Regions from separate parts of the Agarivorans sp. DSG3-1 genome, predicted to be linked through region 1. Evidence: predicted binding sites of a transcription regulator. Region 1 holds the regulator's gene; each other region holds the start of a gene.
What was found. The regulator sigma-54, encoded in region 1, starts transcription at its own class of promoters, with help from an activator protein. The targets are predictions, from matches to a motif close to GTTGGCACGNNNNTNGNNT.
Positions count from the first base shown of each region.

Region 1 (3,866 bases):
CGCTGGGCGAGCATGCAGCCCCAGCTTGTTTTTAACGATAACTTGCCTAGTGAGTTTCAAGACGGTGTTCCAAAGTGCGATGGCGACGTTGTACTTTACGCTGAGCACTAAAGTGTTCAGCTAGTTTTTCTGCTACGTAAACACTACGGTGTTGGCCACCAGTGCAACCAATGGCAATGGTTAGATAAGCGCGATTATTGGCTTCCAAATGCGGTAACCAAGATTGTAGTAAATCACGAATTTGCTTAATGTATTGATTGACCAAAGCTTGTGCTGATAAATACTCTTGAACGGGTTTATCTAGGCCAGTCAGTGGTCGTAACTCTTCTTGCCAATGGGGGTTCGGCAGAAATCTAGCATCAAACATATAGTCAGCATCGTTAGGTACGCCGTTTTTAAAGCCAAACGATTCAAACACTAAAATTAACTGTTGTTGCTGATCGCCAGTTACTCTAGAGCGAATTAAGCCACTTAGCTCATGCACTGATAAGCGTGAAGTATCGATGCGTAAATCAGCATTTCGAGATAACGGTGCCAGCAGCTCGGTTTCCGATTCAATCGCTTCCGCCAGAGACAAATTAGTTTGACTCAGCGGGTGAACTCGCCGAGTTTCGCTGTAACGGCGGATCAGCGCTTCGTCTTTAGCATCTAAAAAAATGCTTAATAGATTCACATCAGGGCCGGCGTTGCGAATAATTTGGCCTATCGGCGAAGGTTCGTCTGGGAGGTTTCGAATATCGATACTTATTGCTACTTTAGAGTAAGTATTTTTTAAGTTATCGATAAGAGATTGCCATAACACAACCGGGAGGTTGTCTACGCAATAGTAGCCCAGATCTTCTAGTACTCTTAAGGCGACGGTTTTTCCTGAACCAGAACGCCCACTCACGATAATGAGTTCCATGACTATCCCTAACGGTGATTAGAGTATTAGGCTACCATGATGTCGTATAATTCGTCATCACTTTGTGCACAACGAAGTTGTTTACATACTTGCTTATCGTTAAGTTTTTCAGCTACTTGAGATAAGGTGTTGAGGTGTTGTTTACACTGATCTTCTGGTACCAGTAAGGCAAAAACCAAATCAACAGGTTTATTGTCAATGGCATCAAAAGCAATTGGGGGATCACAACGTAAAAAAACAGCGGTTGTTTGATGCTGTTTATCAATGCGGCCATGAGGTATTGCCACGCCTTGCCCGATACCGGTGCTGCCCATTTTTTCTCTATTCAACAAACTCTCAAATATACATTGAGCTGTCGTATCCAGTTGACCAGCGGCTAGTTCACTAATGATTTCTAAGGCGCGTTTCTTTGAAGAGCATTGGACTGCACTTTGAGTGCAATCCAAGCTTAGTACTTTATCTATTTGCATGGAGGTGACTAATGTTTGTTAAGTTTTTCTTTATGTTTGATAACTTGGCGGTCAAGTTTGTCGATGAGACCATCAATGGCCGCATACATATCTGAATGTTCAGCGGTAGCGAATAATTCACCGCCATTTAAATGTAAGGTGGCTTCTGCAATTTGATTGAGCTTCTCGACGTTGAGGATGACATGAACATTGTTTATCTGGTCAAATCGTCGAGTGAGCTTGGCAAACTTGTTATGGACATATTCTTTTAAAGACTCAGTTATATCAACGTGGTGTCCGGTAAGATTAATTTGCATAAATATAGTCCCCTTGATTGGCCTTAAAGTAGGCTCTTACGTTGGTTAGAAGGTGGTATCGCTAAAGACTCACGATATTTTGCAATCGTACGTCTTGCCACCTTGATCCCCTGATCTGCCAAAATATCAGCAATCTTACTATCGCTGAGAGGTTTACTGGTATTTTCGGCAGCAACCAGTTTCTTAATTAATGCACGAATAGCGGTAGATGAACATTCACCGCCGCCATCGGTAGCCACATGGCTAGAGAAAAAATACTTAAGTTCGAAAATGCCGCGAGGTGTGTGCATGAATTTTTGAGTTGTCACTCGAGAAATCGTTGATTCGTGCATTTCTACTGCTTCGGCCACATCGTTCAGCACCATTGGTTTCATTGCTTCTTCACCGTATTCGAAGAAGGCTTGTTGATGGTGAACGATACAGTTAGAGACTTTGAGTAAGGTTTCATTGCGGCTTTCAATACTCTTAATAAACCACTTGGCTTCTTGTAAGTGGCTACGGATAAACTGAGTATCGGTGGCATTAGACGTTTTACTTAAGGATGCATAGTGAGAGTTTACTCTTAGCTTCGGCATCGCATCGGGGTTTAGCTCTACCACCCAACGACCTTGGCGCTTCACTACGGAAACATCGGGAATAACGTATTGGGCTTGGTTTGGCTCAACAGCGTTACCCGGGCGTGGTTCTAAGGTGTGAATCAAACGCATCACTTCGCGCAGCTGGTCTTCTTTTAATTTGGTCTTTCGAGCCAATAAGCGAAAATCTCGATTGGCTAATACATCGATATGGTTAGACACCACATCTTTGGCTTCATTTAGCCATGGTGTTTCTGGGGAAAAACGGCTTAATTGAATTAACAAACATTCTTGTAGTGAGCGCGCGGCAATGCCTACGGGGTCGAAATGCTGAATCCGTTTTAGTACTGCTTCAATTTCGTCAAGCTCTACATCTAAGTCGTTATTGTCACTAGAATTGAGGCCATCTAATAACTGTTCACAATCTTGTGTGAGGTAACCAGATTCATCTACTGCATCAATAATGGCTAAAGCAATGGCTTGGTCTACTTCGCTGAATGGAGTAAGGCGCATTTGCCACAGCATGTGATCTTGTAAGGAGTCAACGGTTTCGCCTTGGAATAACATATCGTTGTCGTCACCACCGCTACTGCCGCTCGATGAGCTAGCTGGCGCGGAACTGGCGCTATAAATATCATCCCAAGTGGAGTCTACGGGTAGGTCATCAGAAACAGTTTCTTGGTTAATGGCATCACCAGCTTCCATTTGGCTGCTGTCTACGTCGGCGCTGGATTCGGCTTCTGTAGATTTTTCATTGGCTGACTTAGCGTCTGTTGCGTCACCATCATTCGAATGTGACTCATCCGCCTCAAGCAGAGGGTTACTTTCCAGAGCCTCTTGAATTTCTTGCTGTAAATCCAGGGTTGAAAGCTGGAGTAAGCGTATGGCCTGTTGTAACTGGGGGGTCATGGTTAACTGCTGACCAAGACGCAACTGCAAAGATGCTTTCATTAACTACCGCTATCCCTTCTTTTTATATTATTTTCTAAGCTGCACTTTAACTATAGCTTGAATTGTTCACCGAGATAAACTCGTTTCACGTGCTCGTTTTCAAGTATTTCTTGTGGCTTACCTGAGGCTATCAATTCACCCTGACTAACGATATAGGCATGCTCACAAACATCGAGAGTTTCCCTTACATTGTGGTCGGTAATTAATACACCTAGACCGCGATCACGCAGATGTTCAATGATTTTTTTAATATCAATAACGGAAATAGGATCTACCCCAGCGAAGGGTTCGTCAAGCAAAATAAACTTAGGGGCTGCGGCTAAGGCGCGGGCAATTTCTACCCGGCGACGCTCTCCGCCTGACAGGCTCATACCGAGATTTTTGCGAATATGCCCAATGTGAAACTCTTCTAGCAAATCGTCCAATGCGCCAATTTGCTGCTCTTTGTCCAAATCCTTACGGGTTTCTAATACCGCTAGAATATTTTTTTCTACCGATAAACGGCGAAAGATAGAGGCTTCTTGGGGAAGATAACCAATGCCTTTTCGTGCTCGAGTATGCATAGCGGTGCTAGACAGATCGTCATCATCGATAAGTATTCGGCCTTGGTCTCGTGGTACTAGGCCAACTACCATGTAGAAGGTAGTGGTTTTACCGGCGCCGTTTGGCC
Region 1 is NZ_CP177241.1:1,907,437-1,911,302, forward strand. Features, by position in the region: gene ACLD71_RS08995 (HPr family phosphocarrier protein) at 1-60, opposite strand, end outside; gene rapZ (RNase adapter RapZ) at 47-904, opposite strand; gene ptsN (PTS IIA-like nitrogen regulatory protein PtsN) at 931-1,374, opposite strand; gene hpf (ribosome hibernation promoting factor) at 1,383-1,670, opposite strand; gene ACLD71_RS09015 (RNA polymerase factor sigma-54) at 1,694-3,196, opposite strand; gene lptB (LPS export ABC transporter ATP-binding protein) at 3,247-3,866, opposite strand, start outside.

Region 2 (3,866 bases), 1.4 Mb from region 1:
TACAACCTGTACATAGCAATCTAAGTGCCAGTTTTAAAAACCCTTTTAAAACAACCCATTAACAAAAACAAAACCCATTGATAAAACGTTGATGTAAAAATTACTGACATAAAAAACTAAAGCATTTATTGAATAAAATACTCATGGGATCCCTAATTCCACTGCCACTTTTACGGGCTAACGTCGTTTTCGCCAAAGGCTTTTAGCATGCCAGCTAAACCATGAGTAATTCATTAACGTTTAGTTCACTGTTAACAATGTACGATGAGCCTTGAGGATAAAAAGGTAATTTGTAGTAAGGGGGGAACCAAATAGCTTGGCACAGGTTCTTATTGCAGGAGCGGTATTGGAAGGAAAACAAGCAACTACTGCTACTAGCAGCAGCTGCTTTAAACACTAACAGCGATTAAGCGCGACGACGAACAGATGCCAAACCTAATAAGCCCAAACCAAAGATGGCTAAAGTGCCTGGCTCTGTTACTTTTGCAGCAGAGATAGCAAAAGCGGCTTCTAGTTGGTTGGTTTGGTTTTCTTCAGTCAAGAAACCAATACAAGTAGCATCAGGCCCACAATCTAAACCATCTAATACTTCTAAGCCCTGCAAGCGAGTCGTTAAGGTATAAACATAATCATCAAAACCAGGGATTGGTAATATGAAACTGTTTTGAAGGTAGATATCTCCACCAACTTCAGAAAAAGTAACGCCATCATCCAACACTAAAGTGAATAGGTCTGAACAACCGGCTTCATTAACACCAGCCTCACCTACTTTAGTATCACCGTATTTACACACGTTATTTGTTGGTGTGTTATAGGTTTCTTCAAATAGTACATCAAATTCAAGTACTGGCGCAGGAAGTGCAGGACCTACAAAAGGTGCTAGAGGCTGCAAGAACAAACCATCAAACAAAACCGCTGACGATAAAGTATTACCTGTAACACCCCAGTTTTCGTGAGTAAGGCCGGTGCCTGTTACAAAATCTAAAGATGCTACATCACCTGGCGCGCTAGTGTTTACTTGGCCAGACTGAGCATCATCGATCACAAGAGAACTCTTTTTCAATAAAGGATTCACTGCACCATATGGGTCACCCCACGCTAAGCTCTTAGGAAGCTCGCCACCAAAAAGAACATCAAAATCATCTAGTGTTGCACCGTCGGTGTCTATACCAACTTGGCCAGCACGAGAACTCCACTCTTTAAAACCCGCATCATTTGCGTAGTTCCATTCAGTAATCAGTTCCGCACTAGCAGAAATACTTGCTAATCCTAAGCTAACTGCTAAGCAAGCATGTTTCAATTTGTTCATGTAACCCATCCGTTTGGTAAAATCGTTTATAAATAACGGTGGGCTTAAAGCAATAAGTAAGCCAAGATTAAAAATCAAATACTTACAACAACTTAAACTATATTAATACAAATATAAATAACATTTTGTAAAACTTACTGACACCAAGTCACAGTTAAGCCCCCCCACTCAATACTATTTTTTTCGCCACACCAAATACAATACGCTGCAGTGGGTTGCGGTTACCCATTGGCCGCCAGGTTTTTTTGAAACGATTTCGGTAGGCATCAAAGTGCAAACCGTAAGGAGCAGTAATTAACTCACCTCTATTCAATAATATTTTGAGCACATAAGTGCCGGCAATTCCCCCACACATTTTCACAGCCATAGGCATCGACGGGCCTTTTTTAGCGTGGAAGTCCGCTTTACTAGGGTCAACTAAGTATGGTCGCTGTAACATAGCGGGCGAAAGTCCAATCAAGAATTTAATGTATTGCTCATTTTCACTGCTTGCATCCTCAAAGCGAAAATATTCTTCATAGGTCATTCCTCCCGGCATAAAGCAAAGAAATGCGCAGCCCATACCTAAAGGAGCTGCGGTTACTAGCGGTATATTTTTTTCCAAACACTTTTGAAAAACCAACTTACGCGCCGATAGCGCAAAAAAATCTAAGCTATCTACATATACATCAACGCCATCTAAAAATTCATCAACATTATGTTCGAAAATCCCTTCAGGGAAAGACTTCACTTCAGCTTCGGGATTAATATCCAAGCAAACTTGTTCCATCACTTTAACTTTATCTTGGCCCACCGTAGACATAAACGCCCCAGCCTGACGGTTAAAGTTATGTACTTCATATTCATCAAAATCAGAGATATGAAACTTGCCAACCCCCAACCTTGCTAACGTCACTATGTGTTCACTACCCACGCCCCCGGCACCGGCCATAGCCACACGCTTACCACGCAGTATCTGTTGCTCTGCATCTGTAACCCAGCCAATATTTCTGGAGAACGCATCTTCGTAATTAAAACTCATCATCATTTGGCCTTTTTCGCTTCACAGTATTACGCACTACACAAACCTAGTCGCTTTTATACTAACTTGCTCTAGTACCGAGTAAAAATTAAGATGAAATAGTCTCTCAAGGAAGAATATAGTATGAAACTCGCCTTCATTATTGCCATCGCTTCATTTTTATCGATGTTTAGCGCTGGCGCGTTAAGCGATCTTGCTGACACTATAGAAAGAATTAAACCTTCTGTAGTTGGCGTTGGCACCTACAACAAGCTTAACTCACCTCGTGCAAATCTTAGAGGAACAGGGTTTGTGGTTGGGCCTCATTTAATTGCTACTAATGCCCACGTCATTCCCAAAAGCCTAAATCAACAGCAGAACGAAAAACTCGTAGTGTTTGTTGGGCAAGGTCGCTCGCCGGAAATACGAATAGCCAGTTTGGTGGCAAGCAATCAGAAACATGATTTAGCGCTGCTAAAAATTGAAGGTAAAGCCCTAAAAGCGATGAGCCTGTCTAATAAAAAGGTACGCGAAGGAGAACTGTATGCCTTCACTGGGTTTCCTATTGGTGCGGTATTGGGACTTTACCCCGTTACTCACCGCGGTATTATTTCGAGTATAACGCCAGTGGTGATACCCGCCCGAAATGCCAGCGAGCTAAACTTAGCACAACTTAAAAGACTTAAATCGCCGTATAACATCTATCAATTAGACGCTACCGCCTACCCGGGTAACAGCGGCAGCCCTTTATATCACCCTGAAACGGGTGCAGTAATCGCTATCATTAACAAGGTGTTTGTGAAAACGACTAAAGAGGCAGTGCTAGCTGACCCTAGTGCTATTAGTTATGCCATTCCAGTCACTTACCTAAAGCAGTTAATCAATTCACTTAAATAGCGAGTACAGCTAAATAAGCTATAGATACTAAAAAGCCTCAATTTCTTGAGGCTTTTTATTTTTAGCTCTTAGCAGCCTAAAAGGGGATATCGTCGTCAAAATCCATTGGCGGCTCGTTAAACTGTGGTGCAGCTTGTTGAGGCGCTTGCTGCGGAGCAGCAGGCTTAGCTTGTTGCTGATAGCCACCTTGCTGAGGCGCAGCCTGTTGTTGCGGCGCTTGCTGCTGGAAACCACCTTGTTGTGCGGTAGGAGCAGCCTGTGGAGCTGCTTGCTGTTGGCCACCCCAGTTATTTTGCTGCTGTGGCGCTCCACCCATGCTTTGACCTTGACCACCGCCTTGGCGACCACCTAGCATTTGCATTACGCCATTAAAGCCTTGAACAACTACCTCTGTTGAGTAGCGGTCTTGACCATTTTGGTCTTGCCACTTACGCGTTTGTAATTGGCCTTCAATATAAACCTGTGAACCTTTTTTAAGATATTCACCAGCCACTTCGGCCAGTTTGCCAAACAACACTACGCGGTGCCATTCTGTGCGTTCTTTCTGTTCACCACTTTGCTTGTCTCTCCAGCTTTCTGAAGTAGCAATAGTAATATTGGCGACGGCCCCGCCGTTTGGCATAAAACGTACTTCAGGATCTTGTCCTAAGTTACCAACCA
Region 2 is NZ_CP177241.1:496,516-500,381, forward strand. Features, by position in the region: gene ACLD71_RS02385 (THxN family PEP-CTERM protein) at 407-1,309, opposite strand; gene ACLD71_RS02390 (ThiF family adenylyltransferase) at 1,464-2,333, opposite strand; gene ACLD71_RS02395 (S1 family peptidase) at 2,454-3,206, shown strand; gene ACLD71_RS02400 (single-stranded DNA-binding protein) at 3,283-3,866, opposite strand, start outside.
Region 2: a site for sigma-54 is predicted at 1,357-1,375, ahead of ACLD71_RS02385 (THxN family PEP-CTERM protein). Genes of this name have one in related genera too.

Region 3 (3,866 bases), 1.9 Mb from region 1:
TGGGATTATTGGCGATATACCGATTAGAGTGAACCTTAAAGGCACTTATTTACTTCAACAAATCCGTTTTCGTTTAGGTGATAGCCCTTGGTTTGCAGGCGCAAAATACTCGTATTTAGACAGTGATAGTGAATTCTCTATCGGTGAATTACCTGATTACTTAAAACCACAGTTAAGCATGAAAGATGGCGGCTTAGCCCTATTGCTTAACTACGATACACGCGACAACTCTTTTAGCCCCAACCAAGGTTTATATGGCAACGTAAGTTACGCCAAGCATGCCGAGTACTTTGGCGGAGATAAAGACTACGCGATTGCCTCTGGCGAGTTTTCAGGCTTTAGCTATTTAGGTGGCAAATTTCAAGGTTCAGCGAGGCTTTCGGCATCGAGTGCCCATGGTGATACACCATATTATGCCCTGCCCTTTATTGATATGCGCGGTATTCCAGCCATGCGCTATCAAGGAGAGCGCATGGCAACCTTACAGGGAGAACTGCGCTACGACTTTGATGCGCGCTGGTCAGGGGTAGTATTTGGCGGTCTAGGCCAAGCATTTAATGCAGAGCAACACTTAGGAGATACCCCCAACCGCTATGCCAAAGGCATTGGCTTTCGTTACTTAATGGCAAGGCGTTTTAACTTACGCACGGGTATTGATGTCGCTCGCGGCCCAGAAGACACTACCGTTCACTTTATAGTTGGTGCAGGTTGGTCTGATTTTTAAACTAAAAAGCACCAAATGTTGACTTTTTGTTAACAACAAGCTCTACTGGTAAGACCTCTTAACTAAGGAATAGTTATGCTTCCCAGTATTCGCAAGGCCAACCTAATGCTCAGCTTGTTTGGCATGTTTAAGGTTCCGTTAATTTGGTACTGCCGCCCCAAGATTTTGGCCATGGACGAACAAAAAGTAGTGGTAAAAATCCCACTTAAACGCCGTACTAAAAATCACTTAAACAGCATGTACTTTGGCACCTTAGCTGTGGGAGCGGATGTAGCCGGTGGCTTTTTAGCCATTGCAAAAGCTGAACAACATGGCAAAAAGGTGTCTTTGGCTTTTAAAGCAGTAGAGGGGAAATTTTTAAAACGCCCTGAAGCCGATGTGATTTTTACCTGCACCGACGGTTTACTGATTGATCAAATGCTTGAGAAAACTATGGCCAGTGGCGAACGTGTAAACCAAGCTGTTACTATCGATGCCACATGCCCAAGCATTAGTGGTGACGACATTGTAGCGACCTTCTCACTCACCTTGTCACTTAAAGCGGTTCAATAAATTCATCGCGATACTTACCGGTTAAGTGTCGCATTCATAACTTTTTCGAACTTGGCTTAACAATCGACGCTGTTCATTCTACCTCCCAGCTCCCTCTTTTAAAAACGCCCCTTTAATAACGCCCTTTTGCAAAGTGCAAGTACTGCTGATGCCTCCGCTTAGAAAGCTCATGTATACCTTCTAACACACTGAATAATTTAGAGATAAAAAACATGGCACGAAATTGGATATGACTTACTCAACAAGGCCTGTTTAGGCCACTAGTAAGTTACCGAGGTACACCATGAAATCAGCAAAAAGTCGCAAACTAAACCAGTTAACTATCGGTTTTGTTGTTATTGCCGCAGTGCTTAGCTTCTCCAGCCACGCAGGTATTATTTATACGATTGAAGCACCAGGGATTCAGAGCTCGCAGGTGGGCGGGACCTTAAAAACTGAAACCTTTGACAGCTTAGCTAAAAGTGGCCTGAACAACGGTTATCAAACCGATTTTGGCGATTACTCCGTCGATAAAGGTACTGCAAAAGTGGTGAATTTCGGTGTTTATGGTGGCGCTTATGGTGAAGGTAAGTACTTATTTATTCCTAATAAAAGTTCAGTGAACTTAGATTTTAACCAAGCCATGGGATACTTTGGATTTTGGTGGAGCGCAGGAGATAGCGGGAATCAACTCAGCATTACTACTCAATCTGAAAGCTTAAGCTTTGTTACTAACCAAATTTTAGATGCGGCAGTATTAGAACCCGAACATTACGGTAGCCCAACCAGCGTAAGCGGAAACAAACGCGAACCATACGGCTATGTGAACCTATTTGCAGAAAGCGAAGCCGACAAAATTACGTCTATTCAATTTTTTGGCCGTAATTTCGAAACCGACAATCACAGCGCAAGCTTGCAGCTGCAAACCATCACTGGACGTTCGTTATCGCCAGCTACTGTGCCAGAACCAAAAACATGGTGGCTAGTCAGCTTAGGATTGGTATTGTTAATGTTCAGTCGAGTAAAGCGAAACAGAAAAGCTTAACTTAACGATAACTGACACTGCTCTAAGCAACTACTTAGCTCGCTTAGAGCATCCGCTTAACCAAGCCTACTCCCATCTTCAGCACGTTTAACGCTATCTCGTTAAAAATTGTTCAACCAAATAAAGTCAATTATCGCCTCATTAATAAAAGTAAAATAACATTACAGCTTGATATATTTAACTCACGGCGACAAAATGGATAACCAATTTAATTAATTGGATAACCTGTAGAAAAATAACTATATTCACTGTGATTAAAGGACTAAACATGCGAACTGCGTTTATTCTCGCCGCTACTCTCACCGTCAGCGCTTGCGCTACAACTCAGCAAAATACTCAACTAGAAGATGCATTAGAAACAACCGGCTCGATAGAGATCATCAACCAACAAGCGCTTAGTTACCTCGCTGAAGATGCCAAAATTAGTATTCGAGGAAAAGGGTATCGCTGGACAGAAGGCCCTGTTTGGATTGCCGAACAAAACTATTTACTGTTTTCAGATATCCCCAACAACACGGTAATAAAATACCAGCCGAATCAGGGGACTTCTGTTTATTTGGCGCAGTCTGGTGCGAGCGGTTTATATGAGGGTGATTATGGTCAGGGCGCTAATGGTTTATTGCTTAATGATGAAGGCCAACTCGTCCTCCTGCAGCAGGGAGATCGCCGAGTAGCGATAATGGATGCTCCTCTTACATCACCAAAAAGCAAATTTATTACTTTGGCCAGTCACTATCAAGAAAAGCGCCTAAATAGCCCTAATGACGCGGTCTACCATAGTGACGGTAGTTTGTATTTTACCGATCCACCTTACGGCTTAAATGCCGGTATGGATGATCAACGTAAGGAGATTGATTACCAAGGTATTTACCGCTTAAGCAGCGATGGTGAAGTAAGCCTATTGGATGAGAGCGTGAATTTTCCAAACGGTATTGCATTGTCCTTAGACGAAACGACCTTATATGTTGCGGTGTCTGATGATGCCCACCCTCGCTGGTTAGCCTACGATCTTAACGCTGATGGAAGCATTGAAAATAAGCGTATGTTCTATAACGCTAAAGCGCTGATTGGTGTAGAAGGAGAGCAAGGCCTACCGGATGGTATGGTTGTGCATTCAAGTGGTAATATATTTGCGTCTGGCCCTGGTGGCGTGTGGTTGTTTAGCCCTAAAGGAGAGGTACTAGCAAAAATTCGTACCGGTAGGTTAACCGCCAATTGCACCCTTTCAGCGGATGAAAAAACACTGTTTATCACCGCTCACGATACCTTATTGTCTGTGCCACTGTTATAAGCTGAGTCTACATTAGCGGAGCAATCTCGAAGGTATATTGCTCCGTTGAATGCTGATATTAGCGGTCCCGCTATTTACTCAGTAGAATTACTTAGCAGCCACTTATTACCTTTTAAATCTAAAAAATCTCGGCCTATTTTCAACACCATAATTTTACGCTCGGCCTCACTGTCCAGATAGGCGCCCGCAGCAACCGTAGCTTGCGGACTTTTAGCTAACATTAGCCCTCCCGCCATGCGTTTCCCCGCCACTACATTGCCGCCTTCTAATACGCC
Region 3 is NZ_CP177241.1:34,097-37,962, forward strand. Features, by position in the region: gene ACLD71_RS00190 (glyceraldehyde-3-phosphate dehydrogenase) at 1-724, shown strand, start outside; gene ACLD71_RS00195 (PaaI family thioesterase) at 800-1,276, shown strand; gene ACLD71_RS00200 (PEP-CTERM sorting domain-containing protein) at 1,560-2,300, shown strand; gene ACLD71_RS00205 (SMP-30/gluconolactonase/LRE family protein) at 2,569-3,591, shown strand; gene ACLD71_RS00210 (hypothetical protein) at 3,666-3,866, opposite strand, start outside.
Region 3: a site for sigma-54 is predicted at 1,488-1,506, ahead of ACLD71_RS00200 (PEP-CTERM sorting domain-containing protein). Genes of this name have one in related genera too.

Region 4 (3,866 bases), 2.1 Mb from region 1:
AATCAGCTGCTGAATTCCAGTTAATGCAATGATAAGGTCAAACTTATCAATGCCCTATAGAGAACTGTAAATGGACTTTACTATTTATCATGGTGTGTTACTGCTGGTGGTAGGGCTGATCGCTGGTGTGATTAACACCTTAGCAGGCGGCGGCTCCAATTTAACCTTGCCAGCATTAATGGTAATGGGGATGCCAGCAGAAGTGGCTAATGCCACTAATAGAGTGGGCATTTTTTTACAATGTTTAACCGGTGTTTTGGGTTTCAAGAAGCACGACAAGCTTGATACTGAAGATGTCGTTCCCATTTTGTGGCCCACCTTAGTGGGAGGACTAGTGGGAGCGGTTGCTGCTTCCTATTCACCAGCTTGGATTATCAAATACCTGTTACTGGGGGCAATGTTGGCAATGGCGGCATTAATGCTGTTTAAACCCAGTGCCGTTGCGCCAGAACCGGGCACCCTTGCTCGCAAAATGGACGATACGCCTTCAGCCAAGTGGAGCTTGGGTTTAGCAGGGTTTTATGGCGGCTTTGTTCAGGCCGGCGTAGGGTTTATTTTGATCGCAGCATTGGCCGGCAGTTTGCGCTACGATTTAGTAAGAGCGAATGCGCTTAAATTAGTGTGTACCTTATCTTTTACCAGTATTGCTCTGGTGGTGTTTATTGCCAGAGGGCAAGTGTTGTGGTTGCCGGGTTTAGTGTTAGCGGTGGGTTACATTATTGGTGCCCATTATGCTGTGAAGTTTGCTATAAAAGCGGCGACTAATACGCTTAAATGGTTTTTGTTTGTTATGACTTTGATTGGCTGTATTGCCGCCTTATGGTTTTAGTTGAAAGGACGTACTGATGAAAAAGACAGTTATATTTATTACGGTATTGTTGATAAGTGCATGTAGCGGCAAACCAGAAGGCATTGAGCCGGTGAGTAATTTTCAGCTACAAAAATACTTGGGAACTTGGTATGAAGTTGCTCGTTTAGACCACTCATTCGAGCGTGGCATGAGCCATGTGACCGCAACTTATAGCTTACGTGATGACGGCAAAGTAACGGTACTAAATAAAGGCTTTTCTGAGCAGGAACAACAGTGGTTTGAAGCCGAAGGCATTGCTCAGTTTGTTGACTCACCAGACATTGGGCATCTCAAAGTATCCTTTTTTAGACCATTTTATGGTGCTTATGTCGTGTTTGCCTTGGATGAGCAAGACTACCAATACGCGTTGGTTGCTGGCCCTAACCGAAAATATTTATGGTTGCTTGCTCGAACGCCTGACTTAGCTCACCAAGTGAAAAGCGACTTGGTTCACGAGGCTAAAGACTTAGGCTACGATGTAGATGCGTTGATTTATGTCGATCATCACTCTGAAGTGATTACTTCTCAAGAATAAGAATTTGTCTTAGTAAAGGAACAAGTATGTGGACTGAGGGTAAAGTAATTGAACGTATTGATTGGAATGATGAGCTATTCAGTTTACGAATTAAGGCCGATATTACGCCATTTGTCGCTGGGCAATTCATTAAGTTATCAGAGTTAAGAGAGGGCAAGCGCGTAGCTCGTGCCTATTCATTAGTTAATCCTCCTGATACCGATTACCTAGAAGTGCTTGCGATTAAGGTAGCACAAGGCTTGCTGTCACCTAACCTTCATCAATTGAGTGTTGGTGATGCCATCGATGTCTCAAGCAGTGCCGCAGGGTTTATGGTGTTGGATGAAGTGCCCGAGGGGAAGCACTTGTGGTTAATTGGCACCGGAACAGGAATAGGACCGTATTTCTCAATGTTAGAAACGGCGCAAGCTTGGCAACGTTTTGAGAAAATTGCGTTGGTCTACGGCGTGAGAAAAATCAAAGATATCGCTTATAAAGAGCTTATTGATAAATACCAAGCAGAACATCCCACACAGTTCCAGTTTCAAGCCATGGTTACTCGTGAAGACTGCGAAGGTGCGCTTAAAAGCAGAATCCCTGAAGCCCTAGCTAATGGGTCGTTGGAACAAGGGCTTGGCCTTACATTAAGCGCCGAGCATTCCCAAGTGATCATGTGTGGTAACCCCGAAATGATCACCGATGCGCAAGTGATCTTAGAGCATAAAGGTTTGAAGAAAAATTTACGACGTAAACCTGGGCAAGTAACGGTGGAGCGTTACTGGTAGTGCGTTTTATGAGCATTGATGTTAATCTGCTCGCATCAAATTTTTAGCTCCTGAACATCAACTTAGTTTTTAGTGGTTACAAAAGCAACGCTTGTTGTCGGTTTTCTTTACAATGTTACAGTTTTACTGAATTTTTGAACTGTAAAGTATTGGAAATAAAGACTTAATTTTATTGGCTTGTTTATTGCTTTGTATTGGTTAGGACGGTTTTTAAATAATATACAGAATGCTATTTTGGGGGCGCTGTGTTTAAACAAATTTTATTAGTAGCAACGTGTGCTGTGTCTATGTCAGCTTTCTCTGCGGAGCAAGTTTGGGATTTTGATGATGGTTCACTATCCGGCACTGGAAACGGTAACTCTCTGGATATGTCTGGATTAAGTGTTACTGGTTGGTCGGATACCGCCAACCCTAATGACGGACGTATTAAAAATACCAAACTTAGATATTCGAACTCATATGGCTTGATGTCTGATAACAGAGATGAGCCGAACAATACTCCGCAACATTCTATCGACAGCTACGGCGACGATTTTGATATGGTCTTGTTAACCTTTGATGAAGCGGTAAATCTAGCGGGCTTCACTTTAGGTTGGGCGAGTGAAGATCACGGAACTAATAGGCAAGCTAGTCACGCAGATGTTTCAGTATTGGCTTATTCGGGCAGTGATGTTGCTACTGTGAATAATCAAAGATGGGCTGATTTAGCTGGTTTAGGTTGGACAACTGAAGCCGAAGTAAGTAATGCCGACGATTACGCTTATCAAGCTATTGATTCAGATGCTGTGTCTAAATATTGGTTGATTGGTGCATACAACCCTATATTCGGTAACTTGAACTGGTCTGCTAACAATGATGGATTCAAGCTTGCTGGTGTAAATACCGAAACACCTCAGTTTGCTGCTACTGTTCCAGAACCAGGTACAGTACTGTTATTTGCAGCGGGCCTATTTGGTATTGCACTACGTACCAGAAAGCGCCAAGCTTAAATATAAAATTCCTTTTCCTGTTTAACGAAAAATACGAAATACTCTGTATTTCGTATTTTTTTGTCTTTTTTTTGCCTCTGGTTCATTAGATACTGTTTGTCGGTTAATTGATTGACCCTCGCAGTAACAAGGAACCTATTTGCAAATGAAAAAGTCTTTTCTCTCTTTCTTACTTTTGTGTGTTGCCGGCTTTAGCTCTGCTAATGAGCAAGCAAATGAATACGAGTTGGCCGTTAAAGCCTTTCATAGTGGGGAAGAAAACGAAGCTTTTATTCATTTAAAAAATGCCTTAACGGCTAACCCTGAACATCTTTCTTCAAAGCTGTTACTCGCAAAGGTGTATTTCAACGCTAATAATTTAGGTTCAGCTGAAAAACAACTGGAGGAAGCACTCAACCTTGGTGCTGATATTAATTTAGTATTGCCAATGCTTGGTAATGTTCTATTGCTGCAAGGAAAGACCTCCGAAGTATTGGCTTTTGAAGAACGAGCGAGCGAGTTTTCGCGACAAACTCAGTTTGAGTGGAAGCTGTTGCGTGGACGGATCTACTTATTAAACTCCCAAGCTGATTTAGCGCGTAAGGAGTTTGAGCAAGCGACGAAGTTAATCCCTAATAAACCTAGTGCAATGAATACCTTGGCTACTTTATATCTGCAGCAGAAAGAGTATGTTCTAGCTGAGCAGTGGGTTAAACGTTCTTTAAGTATTGCTGAAAACAATGAGCGAA
Region 4 is NZ_CP177241.1:4,593,712-4,597,577, reverse strand. Features, by position in the region: gene ACLD71_RS21380 (sulfite exporter TauE/SafE family protein) at 71-829, shown strand; gene ACLD71_RS21375 (lipocalin family protein) at 846-1,385, shown strand; gene ACLD71_RS21370 (ferredoxin--NADP reductase) at 1,412-2,149, shown strand; gene xdp1 (exosortase-dependent surface protein XDP1) at 2,395-3,138, shown strand; gene ACLD71_RS21360 (tetratricopeptide repeat protein) at 3,284-3,866, shown strand, end outside.
Region 4: a site for sigma-54 is predicted at 2,321-2,339, ahead of xdp1 (exosortase-dependent surface protein XDP1). Genes of this name have one in related genera too.